4 regions of the Streptomyces sp. NPDC006197 genome follow, and region 1 is predicted to be linked to each of the others. Evidence: riboswitches for the same ligand, from Rfam matches in the RefSeq annotation. Region 1 holds a riboswitch; each other region holds the start of a gene.
The links. Region 1 has a riboswitch for cobalamin ahead of ABZ318_RS10835 (cobalamin biosynthesis protein). Riboswitches for the same ligand answer to the same signal wherever they lie in the genome.
Positions count from the first base shown of each region.

Region 1 (5,719 bases):
GCGCCCCGGGGCCGGGTCGAGCCGGTGGTGCGGCCGTGCTCGGTGCGGGCCCGGGAACGACGCCCGGCCGCGCCCTCGCCGAGACCGGGCACGCTCAGCACCTTCGTACGGAAGGGCTCGCCGGCCTTGACGGCTCCCCGCTCACCGGCGCCGGCGCCCTGCGGGGCGGGCGCGGGTGCGCTCTCCGGGGTCTCGGCGGACTCGGGCGCGGGTGCGCTCTCCGGGGTCTCGGCCGACTCGGGCGCGGGACCGTCGGGCCCCTCGCCCTGCGGCGGAACGCCCCCGCCGTCGGGACCGCCACCACCGGGGCCGCCGTCACCCGGACCGTCCGGCTCCGGCTCCGGATCCTCGTCGTCCCCCTTGAACCGCTCCAGGGTCTCGTCGAGCTTGTCCTCGTCGAGACCGGGCGCGTCGAAGGGCGAGCGCCGCCGCCGGTGGGGGAGGGCCAGGAGCGCGGCCTGCCGCACGTCCTCCGAGGTGACCCCGGTCCGTCCGGCCCAGGCGGCGAGCGCGGTCGCGGTGCGGGCCATCACGATGTCGGCGCGCATGCCGTCCACCTCGAACGCCGCGCAGGTCGCGGCGATCTGGAGCAGCACCGCGTCGCCGAGCTCCACCCGGGGCAGCAACTCCCGGGCGGCGACGATCCGTTCGCGCAGGGCCGCCTCCTCGCCGGCCCAGCGGGCGGCGAAGGCGGCCGGGTCGTCCTCGAACGCGAGACGCCGCCGGACGACCTCGACCCGCTGCTCCGGGTCCCGCGACGCGGCGACCTCCACGGTGAGCCCGAACCGGTCGAGCAGCTGCGGCCGCAGCTCGCCCTCCTCGGGGTTCATGGTCCCGACGAGCAGGAAACGCGCGGCGTGCCGCACGGAGACGCCCTCGCGCTCGACGTGCGAGGCGCCCATGGCGGCGGCGTCGAGGAGGTGGTCGATGAGGTGGTCGCTCAGCAGGTTGACCTCGTCGACGTAGAGGATCCCCCGGTGCGCGGCGGCGAGCAGTCCCGGCTCGAAGGCCTTCACGCCCTCGGCGAGCGCCTTCTCGATGTCGAGCGCGCCGACGAGCCGGTCCTCGGAGGCGCCGACGGGCAGCTCCACCATCCGGGCGGGACGGGAGGTGCCGGGCGCGTTGCCGTGCGGACCGTCCGGGCAGCCCGGGTCGGGCGAGGCCGGGTCGCAGCTGAACCGGCAGCCGGCGACCACCGGGACCTCGGGCAGCAGCTCGGCGAGCGCGCGCACGGCGGTCGACTTGGCGGTCCCCTTCTCACCCCGGACGAGCACACCGCCCACGGCCGGGCTGACGGCGTTCAGCAGCAGCGCGAGCCGCAGATCGTCCATGCCGACGACGGCGGTGAACGGATAGCGGGTGCTCATCGGGGGTTCGCTCCTTCGGTGGGTACGGATGCCTGGACCGGGCGGGCGTTCACGGCGCCCCCGGAGGCACGAACGGCAGCCCCTCCGGGGCGCCCTCCTCGATCAGCCGCAGCAGCGCGTCCGTGTCCGCGTGCTCCTCGACCAGGTCGCCGAGCCGGTCGAGCTGTTCCTCCCGCAGCGCGCCGAACGACGTGTCCGGGGCCGGCACGAACCGTCGCCCGGCCGCCGCCGCGACCTCCCGCAGGAACGCCCGCCGGAAGCCGTCGCTCTCCAGCGAGCCGTGCCAGTGGGTGCCCCACACGGAGCCGACCCGGCACCCGTCGAGGAACGGTTCCCCACCCTCCACGGAGGCCACCCCGTGGTGGATCTCGTACCCCTCGACCCGCTCGCCGAGCGCCTCGCCGACCGGCCGGGCGAGGGTCTTCTCGACCCCGAACCGGACCCGTACGGGCAGCAGCCCGAGCCCGTCGACCACGCCGGCCTTCGACTCGACCTCGTCCTCGATGCGCTCGCCGAGGGCCTGGAAGCCGCCGCAGATGCCCAGCACGGGCCGGCCCTCGGCCGCGCGCCGGACGAGGGCGTCGGCGAGCCCCCGCTCGCGCAGCCACGCCAGCGCCTTCACCGTGCCCCGGGTGCCCGGGACGACGACGAGGTCCGCGTCGACGAGCTCCTCGGGCCGGTCCACGAACCGGACGACGACGCCCGGCTCGGCGGCCAGGGCGTCGACGTCCGTGAAGTTGGACATCAGCGGCACGGCGCACACGGCGACCCGCAGCACGTCCTCGCCGAGCGGCGGCGCGACGACCGACTCGCGGACGGTGCCCCGCAGCGAGACCCGCAGGCCGTCCTCCTCGTCGATCCCGAGCCCGTGCGCGTACGGCAGGACGCCGAAGGTCCGGCGGCCGGTGAGCCCGTGCAGCATGTCGAGGCCCGGTTCGAGCAGGCTCACGTCGCCCCGGAACTTGTTCACCAGGTATCCGGCGACGAGTGACTGGTCCTCCGGCGAGAGCAGCGCCGTCGTCCCGAAGAACTGGGCGAAGACCCCGCCCCGGTCGATGTCCCCGACGACGACCACGGGGAGCTTCGCGGCCCGCGCGATGCCCATGTTCACGATGTCCGTGCGCCGCAGGTTGATCTCGGCCGGACTGCCCGCCCCCTCGCAGATCACGGCGTCATACGTGCCCCGCAGTTCCTCCAGGCACGCCAGGACCGGCTCGAAGAGTTCCTTCTGCCGCCCGCCGTGGTAGCCCCGGGCGCTGAGCTCGCCGACCGGCTTGCCCATGAGGACGACCTGACTGGAGCGGTCGCTGCCGGGCTTGAGCAGCACCGGGTTCATGAGCGCGGTCGGCTCCACCCGCGCGGCCTGCGCCTGCATGGCCTGCGCCCGGCCGATCTCGGCGCCCTCCCGGGTGACGAAGGAGTTCAGGGACATGTTCTGTCCCTTGAACGGCGCGACCTTGACGCCCTGCCGGACCAGCCAGCGGCAGATGCCGGCCGTGACGACGCTCTTGCCCGCGTCGGACGTGGTCCCGGCGACGAGCAGCCCCCCACCCCTCATGCGTTCCTCCGCTTCAGCGCGCTCGCGATCATGCGGCCGCCCACGCAGGCGGCCAGGGTCAGTCCGGTGATCCGGCGGGACAGCCGGACCGCGCGGTCGATGTCGGCGACCTCGACGGGCCGCCCCTCCGCGTTGAGGACGGGCCGGTGCTCGACCCGCCCGGCGTACGAGAGGGTCCCCCCGAGCCGCACGCCGAGGGCGCCCGCGAAGGAGGCCTCGACCGGTCCCGCGTTCGGGCTCGGGTGCTTCGCGGCGTCCGCCCGCCAGGCCCGTACGGCTCCGCGCGGGTCTCCGCCGGCGACGGTCGCGAGCGCGGCGGTCAGCCGGGCCCCGGGCCAGCCGGCCAGGTCGTCGAGGCGGGCCGAGGCCCAGCCGTACCGGCGGTACCGGGGCGACTTGTGGCCGACCATCGCGTCGAGGGTGTTGACGGCCCGGAAGCCGACCAGCCCCGGCACGCCCGCGACGGCTCCCCAGAAGAGGGCGCCGACCACGGCGTCGGAGGTGTTCTCGGCGACGGACTCGACGACCGCGCGGGCCATCGCGGGACCGTCGAGGGACTGCGGGTCGCGTCCGCACAGGTGCGGCAGCCGTTCCCGGGCCACCTCCAGGTCCCCGGCGGCGAGGGCACCGCCGATCGCGCGGGCCTCGCGCCCCAGGGTCGTACCGCCGACGACGGCCCAGACGGCCGCCGCGGTGAGCGCGACGGATCCGGCGCGGCTGCCCCGTGCCGTACGGGCGGCGAGGGCGCCGGCCGCGACGGTGGCGCCGGCGCAGACGGCGGTGTGCAGGGCGCCCCAGCCGCGGTGGTCGCGCCACAGGGCCCGCTCGACGCGGCCCGCCGCGCGTCCGAAGGCGGCGACGGGGTGTCCGCGGCGGGGGTCGCCGACGAGCAGATCGACGGCGAGGCCCAGGGCCGCGCCGTACGCGAAGACACCGGTGGCTGGGGAGACGCTGCGGCCGAGGCCGGGCATGGCGCTCTGTCCTCACTCAGGGTCCGCGCCCTGGATCGACGTGACCGGCGGCGAGAGTTCCTGACTCCCGGACCCGTGGGATCCGGTCACAGTGGCGGGACCGCGCCGGATTCGCACCGGACTTCCTCTACTGCCGCCGTAATGGCCTCGGCAGTCCACCACGGGCCGAGAACAGCCGTCAACTCACCCTTGACCTGCACCGCGTCACTGTGCGAAGCACCACAAACACGACGGCCGAGCGGCCCGCATCCGAGGATGCGGGCCGCCCGGCCGAGGTGACGGGAGCGTCAGGCGACGATCAGGTAGATGCCGTACGCCACGGCCGCCAGGCACAGGCCGAAAGCGGCGTAGGCGCCGGTGCGGGCCAGGGTGGCGGAGCCTCCCTGCGCGGCGGCCCGCTCCTGCTTGGAGAGGCCGATGACACCGAGGGTGAAGAGGCCCACGAGGGCGACGGTCGCCCCGAGGCTGACTCCGAAGACGGAGCCGAGGGCTGCCCAGTCGATCTTCATGCTTGGTTCCAGTTCCTTAGACCGCGGCGGGGGCCGGGGGAGCGGCCGGGTCCGTGGGGACCGGCGCGGGGATGGTGGTCTTCAGGTCCTCGTCCGCGACGGCGGCGACGGAGCCGGCCGGCGGCGGGGTGACGGCCGCGATCGCGGTGGTCACGACGCCCGCGGGCTCGGTCTCGGCGTCGGTCTCGACGTCGTTGACGTTGGTGTGGTCGACCACCTGGCGGCGGGAGACGAGCCAGATGCCGAGGCAGGAGGCGATCAGGAAGGCCGCGACGACGTAGACGCCCCAGTCGCCCTGGCGGGCGACGTACTCGGCACCCGCGCCGACCAGGCCGGCGGCCGGCAGGGTCAGGCCCCAGGCGACGAACATGCGGGTGGCGGTCGACCAGCGGACGACACCGCCCTTGCGGCCGAGGCCCGCGCCCATGACGCCACCCGAGACGACGTGGGTGGTGGAGAGCGAGAAGCCGAGGTGGGAGGAGGCCAGGATGGTCGTGGCCGCGCTGGTCTGGGCGGCGAAGCCCTGCTGCGGCTGGAGGTCCGTGAGGCCCTTGCCCATGGTGCGGATGATGCGCCAGCCGCCGAGGTAGGTGCCGAGCGCGATCGCCAGACCGGCGGAGACGATGACCCAGACGGGCGGGTTGGAGCCGGGGGCGAGGGCGCCGCCGGCGACCAGGGCGAGGGTGATGATGCCCATCGTCTTCTGGGCGTCGTTGGTGCCGTGGGCGAGGGAGACGAGACCGGCGGAGGCGATCTGGCCGGCCCGGTAGCCCTTGGCCGTGTCCTTCTCGTCGGTCCTGGCGCCGATCTTGTACGTCAGCTTCGTGGCCAGCATCGAGGCGATGCCCGCGACGATCGGCGCGGCGACGGCCGGGATGAGGACCTTGGTGACGACGACCTCGCCGTTGACACCGCTGACGCCGATCGAGGCGACGGTCGCGCCGATGAGGCCGCCCATCAGGGCGTGGGAGGAGCTGGAGGGCAGTCCGACCAGCCAGGTCACCAGGTTCCAGAGGATCGCGCCGACGAGCGCGGCGAGGATCACTTCGGGCTGGATGCCTTCTTCGTTGACCAGTCCCTTGGAGATCGTCTTGGCGACCTCCACGGACAGGAACGCGCCGACGAGGTTCAGCACGGCGGACATGGCCACCGCCGTCTTGGGCTTGAGTGCACCGGTCGAGATGGTCGTGGCCATCGCGTTGGCGGTGTCGTGGAAACCGTTCGTGAAATCGAACACGAGAGCTGTCACGACCACAATGGCGAGCAGCAGCGTGATGTGTTCCATTTACCCAGGCAATCGTTTGACGTCAGTGG
Region 1 covers NZ_JBEXSZ010000025.1:5,274-10,992, forward strand. Annotated here, with positions in the region: gene ABZ318_RS10825 (putative cobaltochelatase) at 1-1,367, opposite strand, end outside; gene ABZ318_RS10830 (cobyric acid synthase) at 1,417-2,925, opposite strand; gene ABZ318_RS10835 (cobalamin biosynthesis protein) at 2,922-3,896, opposite strand; cobalamin riboswitch at 3,931-4,063, opposite strand; gene ABZ318_RS10840 (hypothetical protein) at 4,184-4,405, opposite strand; gene ABZ318_RS10845 (inorganic phosphate transporter) at 4,422-5,690, opposite strand.

Region 2 (5,719 bases), on a different contig from region 1:
CTGCGCGTGGTTGCTGGCCTGGAGCTGCCAGGTGCCCTTCGTCAGGGACTTGATCTGAGAGCCCATCTGCTCGACGCTCTTCCCCTCCGTCCAGCCGCCGCCGGTCAGGTTCACGACCGTGTCCGCGTAGGACTTCTTCGGGTCGGCGGCCTTCTCGGCGTCGGCCGTCCAGGAGACCATGCAGTCCTTCAGCGCCTCCGGCACCGCCTCGCCCGAGGGGTCCTGCGTGAAGCCGGCCTCCGTCGCCGCGTCCGCCAACTCCTTGCCGACCGCGGCCGCGTCCAGCTTCCGGTCGCTCGAACCGCCCGCGCCGGAACCGCCCGTCGCGGCCGAACCGGCCGAGGAGGAACCGCCCTTGTCCGTACCGCCCTCGCTGCCACAGCCCGTGACGAGCAGCGCCACACCGGCGGCCGCGGCCACCCACATCGCCTTGCGCACAACACTCCCGAATCCGCACGCACGAAGGCCCGTTGCCCCCGTTTCCACGGGGCACAGTTTTGCATGCGGGAACGACAGCGCCGTCGGTCCGACTCACTCCTCCGGCGGGAACACCGGCTCCCCTCCGTCCGCCAGGGTGATCAGGATCGCCTCCACCGGGCAGCCCTCCGCCGCCGCGAGGAGGCGCTCGCCCGCGTCCGTCTCCGGTTCCACCGGGTGGGACTGACGGGCCGTGTCGAGGCGGAAACCGGCCGGGGCGTGGTTGACGCACATGCCGGAGCCGATGCAGACGCTCCGGTCGACCTCCACGTGCCAGCGGTCGCCCATCACGCGTCCCCGTAGCCGGCCGGCAGGTGGATCATCTTGTGCTCCAGGTACTCGCCGAAGCCCTCGGGGCCGAACTCCCGCCCCAGGCCCGAGTTCTTGTAGCCGCCGAAGGGGCCGAGCATGTCGAGGCTGAAGGTGTTGACGTTGAAGGTGCCGGTGCGCACGGCCCGGGCGAAGTCGACGCCGTGCTCCACGTCCCCGGTCCAGACGCTGCCGCTGAGCCCGAAGTCGGAGTCGTTCGCGATCCGCAGGGCCTCGGCCTCGTCCCCGTACGGCAGGAGGCAGACGACCGGGCCGAAGATCTCCTCGCGGGCGATCCGCATGGAGTTGTCGACGTCGCCGAAGAGGGTCGGTTCGACGTACCAGCCGCGGTCGAGACCGTCCGGGCGGCCGCCGCCGGTGAGCAGCTTCGCGCCCTCCGCCTGGCCGATCCCGATGTAGTCGAGGGAGCGCTGCTGCTGGCGCCGGGCGACGAGCGGGCCGACCTGGGTGGCCGGGTCGAGCGGGTCGCCGACGACGAGCGCGCCGGCCGCGGCGGCGAAGGCCTCGGCGATCTCCTCGTACCGCGAGCGGGGGGCGAGGATGCGGGTCTGGGCCACGCACGCCTGCCCGTTGTTCATCCAGGCGGCGGGGACGATCCCGGCGACGGCGGTCTCCAGGTCGGCGTCCGGCAGGATCACGGCGGCTGACTTGCCGCCCAGTTCGAGGGTGACGCGGGTGAGGTTGCGGGAGGCGACCTCCATGACCCGCTTGCCGGCGGCGACCGAGCCGGTGAAGGAGACCTTGTCGACGCCGGGGTGGCCGACGAGGTACTCGCTGACCTCGCGGTCGGCGGGCAGGATCGACAGGACCCCTTCCGGGAGGCCGGCCTCGGCCGCGATCTCGCCGAGGACGTACGAGTCGAGGGGCGACTCCGGCGAGGGCTTGAGGACCGCCGTGCAGCCGGCGAGCAGCGCGGGGCCCAGCTTGGCGGCGGCGGTGAACTGCGGCACGTTCCACGGGACGACGGCCGCGACGACGCCGACCGGCTCGCGCCGCACGAGCAGCGGCCCGAGGACGCCGGCGCGCCGCTCCTCGTACGGGAAGTCCCGGGCGACGGTGATCGCCGCGTCCCAGACCATCATCGCGCCGAGCGCCTGGGCGAGGACGGACCAGGAGTACGGGGAGCCGTTCTGCGCGCTGATGGCGCGGCCGATCTCCTCGTACCGCGCGGCGATCGCGTCCTTGATGCGGCTGACGACGGCGATCCGCTCCTCGACCGTCGTCCGGGGCCAGGGCCCTTCGTCGAAGGCCCGGCGGGCGGCGGCGACGGCCCGGTCGACGTCGGCCTCGGAGGCGTGCGGGACCCGGCCGATGACCTGCTCGGTGTGCGGGGAGATCACCTCGATCGTCCCGCCGCCCGGGGAAGGGTCGGTCCACTCCCCGCCGATGAACAGCTTTCCGTGCTCCACAAGCTCGGTCATGACCGCTGCCTCCCGAGGAGATGGAATTGCCCACTGGTTTTCTGACGATGCTTCAGAACTGATACCAGTTCTAGTTATGGTGGGCAATGGTCGTACCGGTACCGCAGAGACGAGGACGCTCATGACCCAGGTGACCGAGCACGGCGGAGGCGTCTGGTCCCTGCGGGTGCCCATCCCGGACAATCCGCTGGGCCACACCCTGGTCCACGTCCTCGACACCGGCCGCGGCCCGGTCCTCGTCGACACGGGCTGGGACGACCCGGCCTCCTGGACCGAACTCACCGACGGGCTCACCGCCCTGGGGCTGTCCGTACGGGAGATCCACGGGATCGTCGTCACCCACCACCACCCCGACCACCACGGCCTCTCCGGCCGGGTCCGCGAGGAGTCCGGGGCCTGGATCGCCATGCACGCCGCCGACACGGCCGTCGTCCGCCGCACCCGCGAGTCCGAACCCGGCACCTGGCTCGACTACCTCGCCCGCAAACTCGCCGCCGTCGGCGCCCCCGAGGAGCACATCGCCCCGCTGCGGGCCGCCCGCGCCTCCGGACGGACACGGACCCTGCCCGGCCTCCGCTCGGCCCTTCCCGACCGCGAGATCGTCCCCGGCGAGCTCCTCGACCTGGCCGGACGGCGGCTGCGCGCGATCTGGACGCCCGGCCACACCCCCGGGCACGTCTGCCTCCACCTGGAGGAGGAGCACCCCTCCCGGCTGCCCGGCCACGGCCGGCTCTTCTCCGGCGACCACCTGCTGCCCGGGATCTCCCCGCACATCGGCCTGTACGAGGACCCCGACGAGCTCACCGGGACCGATCCCCTCGGCGACTACCTCGACTCCCTGGAACGGATCGGCCGCCTCGGCGTCGCCGAGGTCCTCCCCGCCCACCAGTACGCCTTCGCCGACGCCGCCGGCCGGGTCCGTGAACTCCTCGACCACCACGAGGAGCGCCTCACCGGCCTCCTCGCCCTCCTCGCGACCCCGCTCACGCCCTGGCAGCTCGCCGAGCGCATGGAGTGGAACCGCCCCTGGGAGCAGATCCCCCACGGCTCCCGCAACATCGCCGTCAGCGAGGCCGAGGCCCATGTCCGCCGCCTGGTGAAGCTCGGACGCGCGGAACCGGTGGCGGGCACGGACCCCGTCACGTACGTCGCGGTGTGAGGGCCCGGCCCCGGACCGTCATGGCCCCCGTCCGCCCGTTCACGCGTGAGCGCGACCGTCCCACCCCCCCGGGGCGGCGGGTGTACGGGCCGGTAGAGTGAGCGGGTCGTCATCATGCCCGTACGGGGGGAAGCCGGTGCGAATCCGGCACTGACCCGCAACCGTGAGCCACCCCTGAAGAGTGGCGAGTCGGAATGCCCCGCCCGGGACGTGACCGCCGGCACCGTCGAGGAATACGGAGCCGGAGCCTGGTGCCCCTGAGGCGTGCCGGTGCCCGGCCCCAGGAGAGGGCCCCATGAACACCGTCCGCCGCGGCGCCGCCGCGCTCGCCGCCGCCGCAGTCGTGCTCGGCACCGGAGCAGCCGGGGCGGCCTCCGCCGCGCCCTCGCCGTCACCCTCCACGGGCACGCTCCCGTCCGGCCTGTACGGCACGAAGGACCCGACGTACGACGGTGTCTGGCGTCAGTCGCTCGCCTTCCTCGCCCAGCGCGGCACCGGCTACCAGCCCGCCGACCGGGCGGTGGACTGGCTCCTGGGCCAGCAGTGCGCCGACGGCTCGTTCGCCTCGTACCGCGCGGACGTGTCGAAGCCCTGCGACGCGAAGACGATGCGGGACACCAACGCCACCGCCGTCGCCCTCCAGGCGCTCCACGCCGTGCGCCGCCAGGCCGCCGCCCCGGAGACGATCGACAAGGCCGTCAAGGCCGGCTCCGACTGGCTGCGGAGCGTGCAGAACAAGGACGGCGGCTGGGGCTACGGCGTCGGCGGCGCGAGCGACGCCAACTCCACCTCGGTCGTCGTCGGCGCGCTCGCCGCGATCGGCGTGCGGCCCGTCTCGTTCACCTCCGCCGAGGGCCGCACCCCGTACGACGCGCTCCTCACCTTCGCCCTGCCCTGCTCGGACAAGGACGGCGCCGGGGCGTTCGCGTACCAGCCGGACAAGACCGGCAAGCTCCTCGCCAACGCCGACGCCACCGCGGCGGCCACCCTCGCCGGGCTCGGCAAGAGCGTCGTCGCCACCAAGGCCTCCCCCGAGCAGCCGACGACCTGCACCGACCTGTCGAAGCCGACCGTCGAGCGGGCCGCGCTGAACGGCGCCTCCTACCTGTCGAAGGCGCTCGCGAAGACCGGCCACCTCACCCTGCCGCCGATGCCGGGCGCCACCGACACCACCGAGCAGCCCGACATCGGCAACACCGCCGACGCCGTCGTCGCGCTCGCCGCGTCCGGCGCCGTGAAGGAGGCCGGGCCGGCCCTGGCGTGGCTGGAGAAGAACTCCGCCGCCTGGGCGAAGGAGGGCGGCCCGGCCGCCTACGCGCAGCTGATCCTGGCGGCCCGCGCGACGGACACCGACCCGCGCGAGTTCGGCACGGCGGACCTGGTCGAGCAGCTCAACGCCACCGGCCCGGCGCCCAAGACGCCGGACACCTCCGCCTCCTCCACCAGCGACGAGGCCGAGTCCGGCTTCGACGTGTGGTGGATCATCGGCATCGGCACGCTCGTCGGCGTCGGCGTCGGCTTCCTCGTGAGCGGCCGCAAGAAGTGACCGCACGGATGCCGGCGCGGGTCACGGGCGCCGCGGCCGGAGCGCTCCTCGCCCTGACCGCGGTCGCGGCGGCCCCGGCGCAGGCGGCCGGCTACCGCTACTGGTCGTTCTGGGAGAGCGACGGCGGGAAGCCGTGGACGTACGCCACACAGGGCCCGGCGACCGCCCGGCCCGCCGACGGCGACGCCCTCGGCTTCCGCTTCGCGATCAGCAACGGCACGGACGACACCTCCCTGCCCTCCGTCGCCCCCGACTTCCCGGGGATCTGCGGGGGCGTGGAGAAGAAGGACGGCACCAAGCGGATAGCGGTCGTCGTCGACTTCGGCGGCCCCGCGGACGCGCCGCCCGGGGAGGCCCCGCCGAAGAAGCTGATCAAGGTCGGCTGCGCGGAGGTCCGCGAGGACGCGACGGGCGCGGAGGCGCTGGCCGCGGTGGCGAAGCCGCTGCGGTACGACGGCTCGGCCATGCTGTGCGGGATCGCGGGCTACCCGGCGCACGGCTGCGGCGAGCAGGTCACGGAGAAGACCCCGGCCTCGAAGACCCCGGCCTCGGCCGGACCCACCGCCTCGACCGCCGCGGAGGGCTCGGGCGGCGGCCCGTCCTTCGGCGTGCTCGTCGGCGGGGCGGCCGTCCTGGCCCTCGGCGGGGCGGCGATCTGGAAGGCCCGCCGACGCGCATGAGTGCGGCTCGTGGCGTCCCCCGTGGCCTCCGGGCGTTCACGGCCTCCGTGTTCACGGCCCCCGAGGCGAGCCGGGCCAACGCCCTGCACGCGGGCGCGTGGTGGCT
Region 2 covers NZ_JBEXSZ010000056.1:14,266-19,984, reverse strand. Annotated here, with positions in the region: gene ABZ318_RS19210 (hypothetical protein) at 1-438, opposite strand, end outside; gene ABZ318_RS19205 (ferredoxin) at 532-765, opposite strand; gene ABZ318_RS19200 (aldehyde dehydrogenase) at 765-2,228, opposite strand; gene ABZ318_RS19195 (MBL fold metallo-hydrolase) at 2,350-3,387, shown strand; cobalamin riboswitch at 3,474-3,609, shown strand; gene ABZ318_RS19190 (prenyltransferase/squalene oxidase repeat-containing protein) at 3,683-4,933, shown strand; gene ABZ318_RS19185 (SCO2322 family protein) at 4,942-5,613, shown strand; gene ABZ318_RS19180 (energy-coupling factor transporter transmembrane protein EcfT) at 5,610-5,719, shown strand, end outside.
Region 2: another riboswitch for cobalamin. It lies ahead of ABZ318_RS19190 (prenyltransferase/squalene oxidase repeat-containing protein); the one in region 1 lies ahead of ABZ318_RS10835 (cobalamin biosynthesis protein).

Region 3 (5,719 bases), on a different contig from region 1:
AGGCCGCGAACAGCTGGTCGTCCGGATCCTGCACGACCAGCTGCACGGTGGTCCGCAGCCGGGTCAGCCCCTTCCGGTCGTACGCCACCTCGGCTCCGTCCAGGAGCAGCGACCCGCTCCCGCACCGCAGGCCCCCGCTGAGGAGCCGCAGCAGAGTCGTCTTGCCGCTGCCGTTGCGGCCGAGGAGCGCGATCGCGCGCCCCTCCGCCACAGAGAAGTCCACGCCCGACAGGACCGCGGGCCCGTCCTCATAGGCGAAACCCGCCTTCACCAGCTCCACGACGGGCTTCGTCGGCGTCGGAGACGTCACGGAAGGAACCTTTCCAGTACGAGGGTGAGGGCGACGAGCCCCGCGAGGAGGACGCCCGTCGCCGTGAGGAACCGCCGGGAGACCGCGCAGGCCGGCACCAGGACCCGCAGCGTCCCGTCGTAACCGCGTCCGGCGAGCCCCGACTGCAGGCGCTGCGCCCGGTCGAAGGCCCGTACGAACGTCGTCGCGCCGAGACCGGCGAGCGAACGCCAGGTCGCGGCCCGGCTGGTGTGCCCGAGCCGGGCCGCCTGGGCCTGCCGGATCTTCGCCAGCGAGTCGAGCAGCAGGAAGATGATCCGGTACATCACGAGCGCCACGTCCACCACGGGCGCCGGGACGCCCGCCCGGACGAGCCGGGGCAGCACGTCGGACACCGGCGTCGTGAAGGCGAAGAGCAGCACCCCCAGCGAGGCCGAGGCGGTCCGAAGGAGCAGCTCGCCCGCGTGCACGGGACCGCCGGGCGCGAGGGCCACGAGCCCGCGCGCACCGCCCACCTCGAAGAGCAGCGGAACGGCCCCCGTGACACAGAAACCGAGCGGGATGCGGAACGCCCGCCACAGCTGACGACCCGGCACACCGGCCGGACCGAGCAGCACCGCGAGCGTGGCCGCCGCCACGAGCAGCGCTCCCGGCCACGGCGGCAGGGAGACGGCGCACAACGTCAGACCGAAGCCGAGGGCGGCCTTCTCCACGGGATGGCGGCGGCGCCAGCGACTGCTGTGCGCCGCCGCGTCGATCGGCAGCATCGGCGCTACGCGCCCGTACCGTCGAACGGAACGGAACCGTCGTCGGCCCCGGGGACCCCCGCACCACCGACGACGAACCGGGACCCGCCGCTCGCGGCACCGGACTCGGGCCCACCCCTCGCCGTATCGGAATCGCCGCCCCCGACGGGATCGTCCTCCGCCGCCGCACCCTTCGCCCCCGCCGCCTCCGCGGCCTTCGCCGCGCCCTGGCGGCGGCCGCGCCGCAGGCCGAAGTAGTACGCCAGGACACCGGCGCCGAGCGCCGCCTGGAGGGCGAAGAGCGCCGACTCGATCTCGCCGGACGGCGGCTCGTACAGCGGGCTGAACCACGGCTTGTAGTCCGGCTGGAGCTCCGTGATCGCGGTCTCCGCCTCGCTGTCGGACCCGCTGAACGGCTGCTCCTTGTGGTCGCCGAGGCCCAGCGCGAGCGGCAGGACCGCGAGCGCGGCGACGAGGAGCAGCAGCAGCGTGTTGACCTTCGCGTTCCGGCTCATCGCGCGACCACCTCCTCGGGCTGCTCCGCCCGCGGCCGGCCGAGGACGCCGAGGCGCGTCAGCTCGCCCTTGCTGGACTGGGTGAGCAGCCGCATCACGAGCACCGTGAGCAGGCCCTCGCTCACCGCCAGCGGAATCTGGGTCACGGCGAAGATCCCGCCGAACTTGGCCAGCGCGCCGGGCACACCGCTGCCGGGGTCGGGGAACGCCAGGGCCAGCTGCACGCTGGTGACGCAGTACGTGGAGAGGTCGGCGACGAACGCGCCGAAGAAGACGGCCACCATCAGGGGCGCGCCGAACCGCCGGAGCAGCCGGTACGTCCCGTATCCCGCCCAGGGTCCGACGATCGCCATGGAGAAGGCGTTCGCGCCGAGCGTGGTCAGTCCGCCGTGCGCGAGCAGCAGGGCCTGGAAGAGCAGGGTGATCGTCCCGAGGACCGCCATGATCGGCGGCCGGAACAGGATCGCGCCGAGCCCCGTACCGGTCGGATGCGAACAACTACCGGTGACCGAAGGCAGCTTGAGCGCCGACAGGACGAAGGTGAAGGCGCCGGAGGCACCGAGCAACAGAGTGGATTCGGGGTTCGACCGCACCTCGCGGGTCAGCGCGCGCACCCCGTGGACGACGAACGGAGCGGCCGCGACGCCCCAGGCGGCGGCGTGCGCAGGGGGTAGGTACCCCTCGGCTATATGCATGATCGGGAGACCCTCTCCAGCACCTCGTGGATGGACAACGCACCCTGGCCGGTCTCCTGGCTGACGGTCATACGGCCCGACTCCGCCTTCCCACACCGTCGCGGTCTCCCGCGACGGTCCAGTGGCTTCCCCGAGGTGTTCCCCCGGGGGTGGAGCCGGACCTCCCGATCACAGTGGCGAGGGCCGCACCGGTACCGCACCGGTTTCCCGTACACCAAGGCCCTGCGACATTAGTGGGTTGACCTGCTGGATCACAACACGGCCACCACGCGGCGCGCCCCTCCGGTCACTGCACGCACCCGGTCCCCGTGGTCACTCCTTGCGGTAGGCGTACGCCTCCGAGGCCGCCGCCGCCACCGCGTCGAGATCCCCGCCGGCGCTCGCCGTCACCAGCGCGGCCACCGCGCCCTCGACGAACGGCGCGTCCACCAGGCGGGAGCCCTCGGGCAGTTCGTCGCCCTCGGCGAGCAGCGCCTTCACGGTGAGGACCGCGCTGCCCAGGTCGACGAGGAGCGCGACCCCGGCCCCTCGGTCGACGGCCTTGGCGGCCCCGCGGATCAGCTCGGAACTCGTTCCGAGGCCACCGTCCGGCGTCCCGCCCGCGGGCAGGACCGGGGCGAGGTCACCGCCGCCCGCGAGGCCACGGGCCAGTTCGACGACCGCCGTCGCGACCGCCGCGCTGTGCGAGACGAGCACGATGCCCACGACCGCCGAGCCCTCCGGAACCGGGCCCTCCGAGGCCGAGCCCTCCGGGCTCATCGCGCGCCCTCCGCGCGGGCGGTGTCGGCGAGGGCCGCGAAGAGCAGCGCCGACGACGTCGCCCCCGGATCCTGGTGCCCGACCGACCGCTCCCCGAGATAACTGGCCCTGCCCTTGCGCGCCTGGAGGGGCACGGTCGCGAGGGCGCCCTCCTCGGCGGCGGCGCGGGCCGCCTCGTACGAGCTCCGCAGTCCTTCCACGCCCGGCACGAGCGCGTCCAGCATCGTCTTGTCGCCCACCTGGGCACCGCCCAGCTGCGACACGGCGGCCACACCGACGCCGAGCGCCTCCGCCAACCGCTCCCGGGTGACCTCCCCGTCCTCGCCCAGGGTCTTCCCGGCGCGCCGCAGCAGCGTCCCGTACAGCGGTCCCGAAGCACCGCCGACGGTGGAGATGAGCTGCCGTCCGGCGGTGGTGAGCACCGCGCCCGGGTTCGCGGGCGGCTCCTTCGCCAGGGTCTCCGTCACGGCGGCGAACCCCCGCTTGAGATTGGCTCCGTGATCGGCGTCGCCGATGGCCGAATCCAGCTCGGTGAGACGGTCCGCCTCCCGGTCGACGTCCTCGGCCACCGCGGCCAGCCAGCGCACCAGGAACCCGGCGCCGAAGGTCTCCGCCATCTCGCTCCCCCTTCCCATCCCCGCTGTCACCGGCCCCAGCGCAGCGCGGGCGTCCGCACCGGCGCGTCCCACAGGCGCAGCAGCTCCTCGTCGACCTCGCACAGGGTCACCGAGCATCCCGCCATGTCGAGCGAGGTCACGTAGTTCCCGACCAGCGTCCGGGCCACCGGCACCTTCCGCTCGCCGAGCACCCGCTGCACCTCGGCATTGAACCCGTACAGCTCCAGGAGCGGTGTCCCGCCCATCCCGTTCACCAGGGCGATGACGGGCGCGGACGGGCGCAGGTCCTCCACGACGGCGTCGACGGCGAAGTCGGCGATCTCCCGCGAGGTCATCATGGCCCGTCGCTCCCGGCCGGGCTCGCCGTGGATGCCGATCCCCAACTCCAGCTCCCCTTCCGGGAGGTCGAAGGTCGGGCTGCCCTTGGCGGGGGTCGTGCAGGCGCTCAGGGCCACCCCGAAGGACCGGCACCGCTCGTTCACCCGGCGGGCGATCGACTCCACCCGCTCCAGCGGGGCGCCCTCCTCGGCGGCCGCACCCGCGATCTTCTCCACGAACAGCGTGCCGCCGGTGCCGCGCCGACCCGCCGTGTACAGGCTGTCCGTCACCGCCACGTCGTCGTCGACGAGGACCTTGGCGACCTGGATGCCCTCGTCCTCGGCGAGCTCCGCGGCCATCTCGAAGTTCAGCACGTCACCGGTGTAGTTCTTGACGACGAACAGCACTCCGGCGCCGCTGTCGACCGCGGCGGCGGCCCGCACCACCTGATCGGGCACGGGCGACGTGAAAATCTCGCCGGCGACCGCAGCCGCCAGCATCCCGGGGCCCACGAATCCCCCGTGCAGCGGCTCGTGCCCGGACCCGCCGCCGGACACCAGCGCCACCTGCCCCGCCACGGGCGCGTCGCGCCGCACCACCACGCGCCGCTCCACGTCCACGGTCAGCTCGGGATGCGCCGCGGCCATCCCCCGCAGCGCGTCGGCGACGACGGTCTCCGGAACGTTGATCAGCATCTTCAAAGGGGTCTCCTCGAGAGGCTAGCAAATAGGCCTGTGACCTGTGTTCTCGCAGGTCACAGGCAGTGCGCGTGAATGTTGACCTTGGCGGTTCGTAGTGGCCGGTGGCGGGTTCTGTCGGTACTGATGCCGAGTAGACGCTGACTTTGGTGACGGGCGGTCAGGCACGGATCCTCATCGATGGGGGCAGGTCTGACCGGCCCCTGGGGGCAGTATCGACCTTGCGGCTGCGAAGGTCACGCAGATCTGACAGATGTGCGGCTCGTGGACGGCCGCCCCGGCGACGCCGAGCGCGAGGGTCAGCGGCAGCCACTTCTTGTCCAGGGGGCGAGGCCGCGCTCCTTCGCCTCGAAGATCGCGGTCTGAGCCCCGTCGTGGCGCGTGGCGGCGGCGTTGCGGGACCGTGAAATCCAGCCACGCTTTTCGGCCGCCACAGGCGAGGTGAGGGGGACGCGAAGAACAGCGAAAGGCCAGGTCGTCGGGGGTGTGTGCGGGACTGCCCAGGTTCGGGGGCCGGGAGGGGGCAGGGGTTGACCGGGGGTGGGGGCACTGACACGCTCCGGGACATGTCCGCGAACGAACTTCTCGTCCCGCGGCTCCACACCCCCGGCCCCTGTAACGCGCCGGGCGCGTGTCCGGGCCGCTGTCAGGCCTGAGCGCGGCCTGATCCGGGCGCTCGTCCCGACTCGTCCCGACTGCCAGGTCGCGCCTGACAGGTCGCGCCTGACAGGCCGCGCCGTGCCCGAGGCAGCGCGACCGTATCCGCCGCACGGGACAACCTCCGCACCCCGTTTCCTTCGCCACCCGTCTGCCCGCGCACCGCGGCGGGTCGCTCACCCGTAGCCCCGTCCCCCTTCGCCCTCCCCAGGGAGCTTCCATGGCCACCGTTACCACCACCCTGCCCACGGTCACCAAGATCGGCGGCCGCATCGGCGCCGAGATCGGCGGCGTCCGCCTCGGCGGCGACCTCCCCACGGAGGTCGTCGCCGAGGTCCGGGCCGCGCTGCTCGCCCACAAGGTCGTCTTCTTCCGCGACCAGGACCACCTCGACGAGGCCGCGCACGAGGCCTTCGCCCAGCTGC
Region 3 covers NZ_JBEXSZ010000126.1:3,371-9,089, forward strand. Annotated here, with positions in the region: gene ABZ318_RS30210 (ATP-binding cassette domain-containing protein) at 1-310, opposite strand, end outside; gene cbiQ (cobalt ECF transporter T component CbiQ) at 307-1,056, opposite strand; gene ABZ318_RS30220 (energy-coupling factor ABC transporter substrate-binding protein) at 1,062-1,550, opposite strand; gene ABZ318_RS30225 (energy-coupling factor ABC transporter permease) at 1,547-2,245, opposite strand; cobalamin riboswitch at 2,274-2,479, opposite strand; gene ABZ318_RS30230 (PTS fructose transporter subunit IIA) at 2,558-3,004, opposite strand; gene dhaL (dihydroxyacetone kinase subunit DhaL) at 3,001-3,621, opposite strand; gene dhaK (dihydroxyacetone kinase subunit DhaK) at 3,648-4,640, opposite strand; gene ABZ318_RS30245 (TauD/TfdA family dioxygenase) at 5,515-5,719, shown strand, end outside.
Region 3: another riboswitch for cobalamin. It lies ahead of ABZ318_RS30225 (energy-coupling factor ABC transporter permease); the one in region 1 lies ahead of ABZ318_RS10835 (cobalamin biosynthesis protein).

Region 4 (5,719 bases), on a different contig from region 1:
CTCGGCGTCAACGGCTACTACCTGGTGTCCAAGGGCGAGAAGACCCCGTACCGGCTGAAGCTGCGCTCGGCGTCCTTCAACAACATCCAGGCGCTGGTGGAACTGCTGCCGGGGACGCTGGTCGCGGACATGGTGGCGATCCTGGGCTCGCTCTTCTTCGTCGTGGGCGACATCGACAAGTAGCGCCCCACCCGTTGTGGGCAATCGTTCCGCTGGGGCGGTGCCCACCCACCCCGTTGTGGGCAATCGTTCCGCTGGGGCGGAACGGGTGGGCACAACGGAACGGCGCCCCTTGCCGGGCCTAGGCTCCCGCGCCTGGACGGTCACCACTGGTGCGCCGCACGGGTGGTGCGGGTTCAGGCGCGGAACGCGGAGGCGCCGCTGAGCGCGCCGTCCCGTGTGCCCACCCGTCCCGCCCCAGCGGGACGATTGCCCACACGGGGGGGTGGCGGGGGGCACCGCCCAGCGGGCGCGCGCCCGCACGGCCGGGGCACCGCCCCGCAGGCGCGGTGGGCTACTCGTCGCCCTCCAAGTCGCCCTCCGTCTCCAGGAAGACCCGCCGCAGCGCCGCCAGCGTCTCCGGGTCCGGCTTCTCCCACATGCCGCGCGACTCGGCTTCGAGGAGGCGTTCCGCGATGCCGTGCAGGGCCCACGGGTTGGCCTCCTTGAGGAAGGCCTGGTTCGTCTCGTCGAGGACGTACTCCTGCGTGAGCTTGTCGTACATCCAGTCGGCGACGACCCCCGTCGTGGCGTCGTAGCCGAAGAGGTAGTCGACGGTCGCCGCCAGCTCGAACGCGCCCTTGTAGCCGTGGCGGCGCATCGCCTCGATCCAGCGCGGGTTCACGACACGCGCCCGGAAGACGCGGGAGGTCTCCTCGACCAGTGTGCGGGTGCGGACGGTCTCCGGGCGGGTCGAGTCGCCGATGTACGCCTCGGGGGCGGTGCCGGTGAGCGCGCGGACGGTCGCGACCATGCCGCCGTGGTACTGGAAGTAGTCGTCGGAGTCGGCGATGTCGTGCTCGCGCGTGTCCGTGTTCTTCGCGGCGACCGCGATCCGCTTGTACGCGGTCTCCATCTCGGCGCGCGCCGGGCGGCCTTCGAGCCCGCGGCCGTAGGCGTACCCGCCCCAGACCGTGTAGACCTCCGCCAGATCCGCGTCCGTGCGCCAGTCGCGCGAGTCGATCAGCTGGAGGATGCCCGCGCCGTACGTGCCGGGGCGGGAGCCGAAGATGCGGGTGGTGGCGCGCCGTTCGTCGCCGTGCTCGGCGAGGTCGGCCTGCGCGTGGGCCCGTACGTAGTTGTCCGAGGTGGACTCGTCCTCCAGGCCCGCCACCAGCCGTACGGCGTCGTCGAGGAGTCCGATGACGTGCGGGAACGCGTCGCGGAAGAAGCCCGAGATGCGCAGCGTCACGTCGACGCGCGGGCGGCCGAGCTCGGCGAGCGGGATGGGCTCCAGGCCGTTGACCCGGCGGGAGGCCTCGTCCCACAGCGGGCGGACGCCGAGGAGGGCGAGCGCCTCGGCGACGTCGTCTCCGGCGGTGCGCATCGCGCTCGTGCCCCAGAGGGAGAGGCCGACGGAGGTCGGCCACTCGCCGTTGTCGGCGCGGTAGCGCTCCAGCAGCGAGTCCGCGAGCGCCTGGCCGGTCTCCCAGGCGAGCCGGGACGGCACGGCCTTCGGGTCGACGGAGTAGAAGTTGCGGCCGGTCGGCAGGACGTTGACCAGGCCCCGGAGCGGGGAGCCGGACGGGCCGGCGGGGACGAAGCCGCCGTTCAGGGCGTGCACGGCGTGGGCCAGCTCGTCGGTGGTGGCGGCCAGGCGCGGCACGACCTGGAGGGCGGCGAAGGACAGCACCTCGCGGACCTCGGGGCCGTACGCGGCGGCGACCGTGTCGATCGCGTCCACCGCCCAGCCGGCGGCCTCCATCGCCTCGACCAGCTCGCGGGCCTTCGCCTCCGCCTCGTCGGCGGTGGTGCGGGTCGCGGCCGACTCGTCGAGGCCGAGGGCCTCGCGCAGGCCGGGCAGCGCCTGCGTGCCGCCCCAGATCTGGCGGGCGCGGAGGATGGAGAGGACCAGGTTGACCCGGGCCTCGCCCTCCGGCGCGCCGCCGAGGACGTGCAGGCCGTCGCGGATCTGGGCGTCCTTGACCTCGCACAGCCAGCCGTCGACGTGCAGCAGGAAGTCGTCGAAGCCGTCGTCCTCGGGCCGCTCTTCGAGCCCCAGGTCGTGGTCGAGCTTGGCGGCCTGGATCAGGGTCCAGATCTGGGCGCGGATGGCCGGGAGCTTCGCCGGGTCCATCGAGCTGATCTGCGCGTACTCGTCGAGCAGCTGCTCCAGGCGGGCGATGTCGCCGTACGAGTCGGCGCGGGCCATCGGCGGCACCAGGTGGTCGACGAGGGTGGCGTGGACGCGCCGCTTGGCCTGGGTGCCCTCGCCCGGGTCGTTGACGAGGAACGGGTAGACCAGCGGGATGTCGCCGAGGGCCGCGTCGGGGCCGCAGGCGGCGGACAGGCCGGCGTTCTTGCCGGGCAGCCACTCCAGGTTGCCGTGCTTGCCGAGGTGGACCATGGCGTCGGCGCCGAAGCCGCCGTCCTCGGCGCGGGCGGCGATCCAGCGGTAGGCGGCCAGGTAGTGGTGGGACGGCGGAAGATCGGGGTCGTGGTAGATCGCGATCGGGTTCTCGCCGAAGCCGCGCGGCGGCTGGATGAGGATCAGGAGGTTCCCGCGCCGCAGCGCGGCGAGGACGATGTCGCCCTCGGGGTTGCGGGAGCGGTCGAGGAACATCTCGCCGGGCGCGGGGCCCCAGTGCTCCTCCACCTGCTCGCGGAGCTCGGCGGGCAGGGTGGCGTACCAGCGCTTGTAGTCGGCGGCCGGGATGCGGACCGGGTTCTTCGCGAGCTGCTCCTCGGTCAGCCAGTCCTGGTCGTGGCCGCCGGCCTCGATGAGGGCGTAGATCAGCTCGTCGCCGTCGCCGGAGACGAGGCCGGGGAGGTCCTCCACCGGGCCGAAGTCGTAGCCCTCCTCACGGAGGCGGCGCAGGAGCGCGACCGCCGACGCCGGGGTGTCCAGGCCGACGGCGTTGCCGATGCGGGAGTGCTTCGTGGGGTACGCGGAGAGGACGAGCGCCAGCTTCTTCTCGGCGTTCGGGATGTGGCGGAGGCGGGCGTGCCGGACGGCGATCCCGGCGACGCGGGCGGCGCGCTCGGCGTCGGCGACGTACGCGGGCAGACCGTCCTCGTCGATCTCCTTGAAGGAGAAGGGGACGGTGATGAGCCGGCCGTCGAACTCGGGCACGGCGACCTGGCTGGCGGCGTCCAGCGGGGAGAGGCCCTCGTCGTTCTCCTCCCACGCGGACCGCGAGCCGGTCAGGCACAGCGCCTGGAGGATCGGCACGTCGAGCGCGGCGAGCGCGCCCGCGTCCCAGGCCTCTTCGTCGCCTCCGGCCTGCGCCTCGGCGGGCTTGGTGCCGCCGGCGGCGAGGACGGTGGTGACGATGGCGTCGGCCGTACGGAGACGGTCGAGCAGCTCCGGCTCGGGGGCGCGCAGGGACGCCACGTACAGCGGGAGGGCCCGGGCGCCGGCGTCCTCGATCGCCCCGCAGAGGGCGTCGACGAAGGCGGTGTTCCCGCTCATGTGGTGGGCGCGGTAGTAGAGCACGGCGACGGTCGGGCCGGTCTCGTTCCGGACGGTCCGCTCCAGGGGGCCCCAGGTGGGGGCGGCGGCCGGGGCCTCGAAGCCGTGGCCGGTGAGCAGGACGGTGTCGGAGAGGAAGCGGGCCAGCTGCTCCAGGTTCCCGGGGCCGCCGTGCGCCAGGTAGGCGTGGGCCTCGGTGGCGACGCCGATCGGGACGGTGGAGGCCTCCATGAGCTGGGCGTCGGGGGCCTGCTCGCCGCTGAGGACGACGACCGGCTTCCCGGCGGCGAGGACCGCGTCCAGGCCCTCCTGCCAGGAGCGGACGCCGCCGAGGAGGCGGACGACGACCAGGTCGGCGCCGTCGAGGAGGGCCGGGAGGTCGGCGAGCGGAAGGCGGGAGGGGTTGGCGAAGCGGTACTCCACCGGCCCTCCGGCCGCGCGGGCGCTGAGCAGGTCGGTGTCGGAGTGCGACAGCAGCAGGAGCATGGCGAGCTCAGGCCTTCCTCGGGGTTGTCCGCGCCCCGGGTGGTCGTGTGGACGGCAGGAGTTCCTGACTCACCCGTGCCATCGCTGGTACGGGTTCACAGTGGCGGGACCGCGCCGGATTCTCACCGGGCTTCCTCCCCGGGGCCCTGGGACCCCATGCCGATCTGCATCCTAGATCGTGCCGTCTCCGGGCCGGAGGGAACCGGGGAGTCGGCCGGATCACACCCGGTGGTCAGCCGGTTCCCCGTGGGTATGCTCGCCGCCATGCCGCCCACCCCGCCCCCGACGCCCGAACCGGGCGAACCTCGCATACGGGACCGTGGCGACGCCTGCCCCGGGGCGCTGCGCCTGCACCCCGCCGACGACGGACGCCTCGCCCGACTGCGCCTGCCCGCAGGCCGCCTGACGGGCCGTCAGGCCGAGGTCCTGGCCCGCGCCGCCGAGACCCTCGGCGACGGGCGGATCAGCATCACCTCACGCGGCAACGCGGAGCTGCGCGGCCTCGGCGAAGGCTGCGGGGCGGAGCTCGCGGAGCTCCTGGCCGGGGCCGGTCTGCTGCCCTCCCCCACCCACGAACGCGTCCGCAACATCGTGGCCTCGCCCGGCGCGGAACTCGACGGACTCGGCTGTGCGGACGTGCAGTTGTGGGCGCGCGCACTGGACGCCGCCCTGTGCGCCGAGCCCCGGGCCGCGTCCCTTTCGGGACGGTTCCTGTTCGTCCTCGACGACGGGCGCGGGGACGTCGCCGGACTCGGCGGCGATGTGAGCTTGATCGCAGGCCAGGACGGGTCCGTCCTCCTCCGGCTCGGCTCCCGGGCCTTCCGTCTCGCCGCCGACGACGCCGTACGGGCCGCCCTCGCCGCCGCCCTCGCGTTCCTCGACGCCGCCGAGGCCGCCGGGAACGGGGCCTGGCGGCCGCACGAGCTGCCCGACGGGCACGTCCCCGACTGGGCCGGGGCCCTCGCACGGGCCGGGATCACGGCGGAGCCCGTACCCGTACCGCCGCTTCCCGTGTCCCGGCCGCCCGCGCCCGGGCCGCTCGGCGAGCACGCCCTGCACGTCCTCGCCCCCCTCGGCCGGCTGACCGCCGCGCAGCTGCGGGCCCTGGCCGACGGGGCCGGCGAGCTGCGGTTCACGCCCTGGCGCGGGGTGGTCGCCGTCGAGGCCCGTGCCGACCGGCTGCCCGGCCTGGAGACGCACGGCCTGGTCACCCGGCCCGACCTGCCCTCGGTCGGGGTCAGCGCCTGCACCGGACGGCCCGGCTGCGCCAAGTCCCTCGCCGACGTCAGGACCGTCGCCCTCGCCGCACCCGCGGGGCCGCTGCCCGTGCACTTCTCCGGGTGCGAACGCCGCTGCGGGCACCCGCACGGCACCTGGGTCGACGTCCTCGCCACCGGCGACGACGCCTACCTGGTGGACGGCGTCCCCACCCCCCGTACCTCCCTGCCCGAAGCAGTGACCACGGCCCGCACGACGAGATGAGCGAGAGCAACAGGATGTTCGACTACGAGAAGGACGGGACGGAGATCTACCGCCGGTCCTTTGCCACGATCCGCGCCGAGGCGGACCTCGCGGGCCTGCCCGCCGACGTCGCCCAGGTGG
Region 4 covers NZ_JBEXSZ010000006.1:30,995-36,713, forward strand. Annotated here, with positions in the region: gene ABZ318_RS03010 (NADH-quinone oxidoreductase subunit D) at 1-183, shown strand, start outside; gene cobN (cobaltochelatase subunit CobN) at 515-4,117, opposite strand; cobalamin riboswitch at 4,155-4,294, opposite strand; gene ABZ318_RS03020 (cobalamin biosynthesis protein CobG) at 4,370-5,599, shown strand; gene ABZ318_RS03025 (precorrin-8X methylmutase) at 5,596-5,719, shown strand, end outside.
Region 4: another riboswitch for cobalamin. It lies ahead of cobN (cobaltochelatase subunit CobN); the one in region 1 lies ahead of ABZ318_RS10835 (cobalamin biosynthesis protein).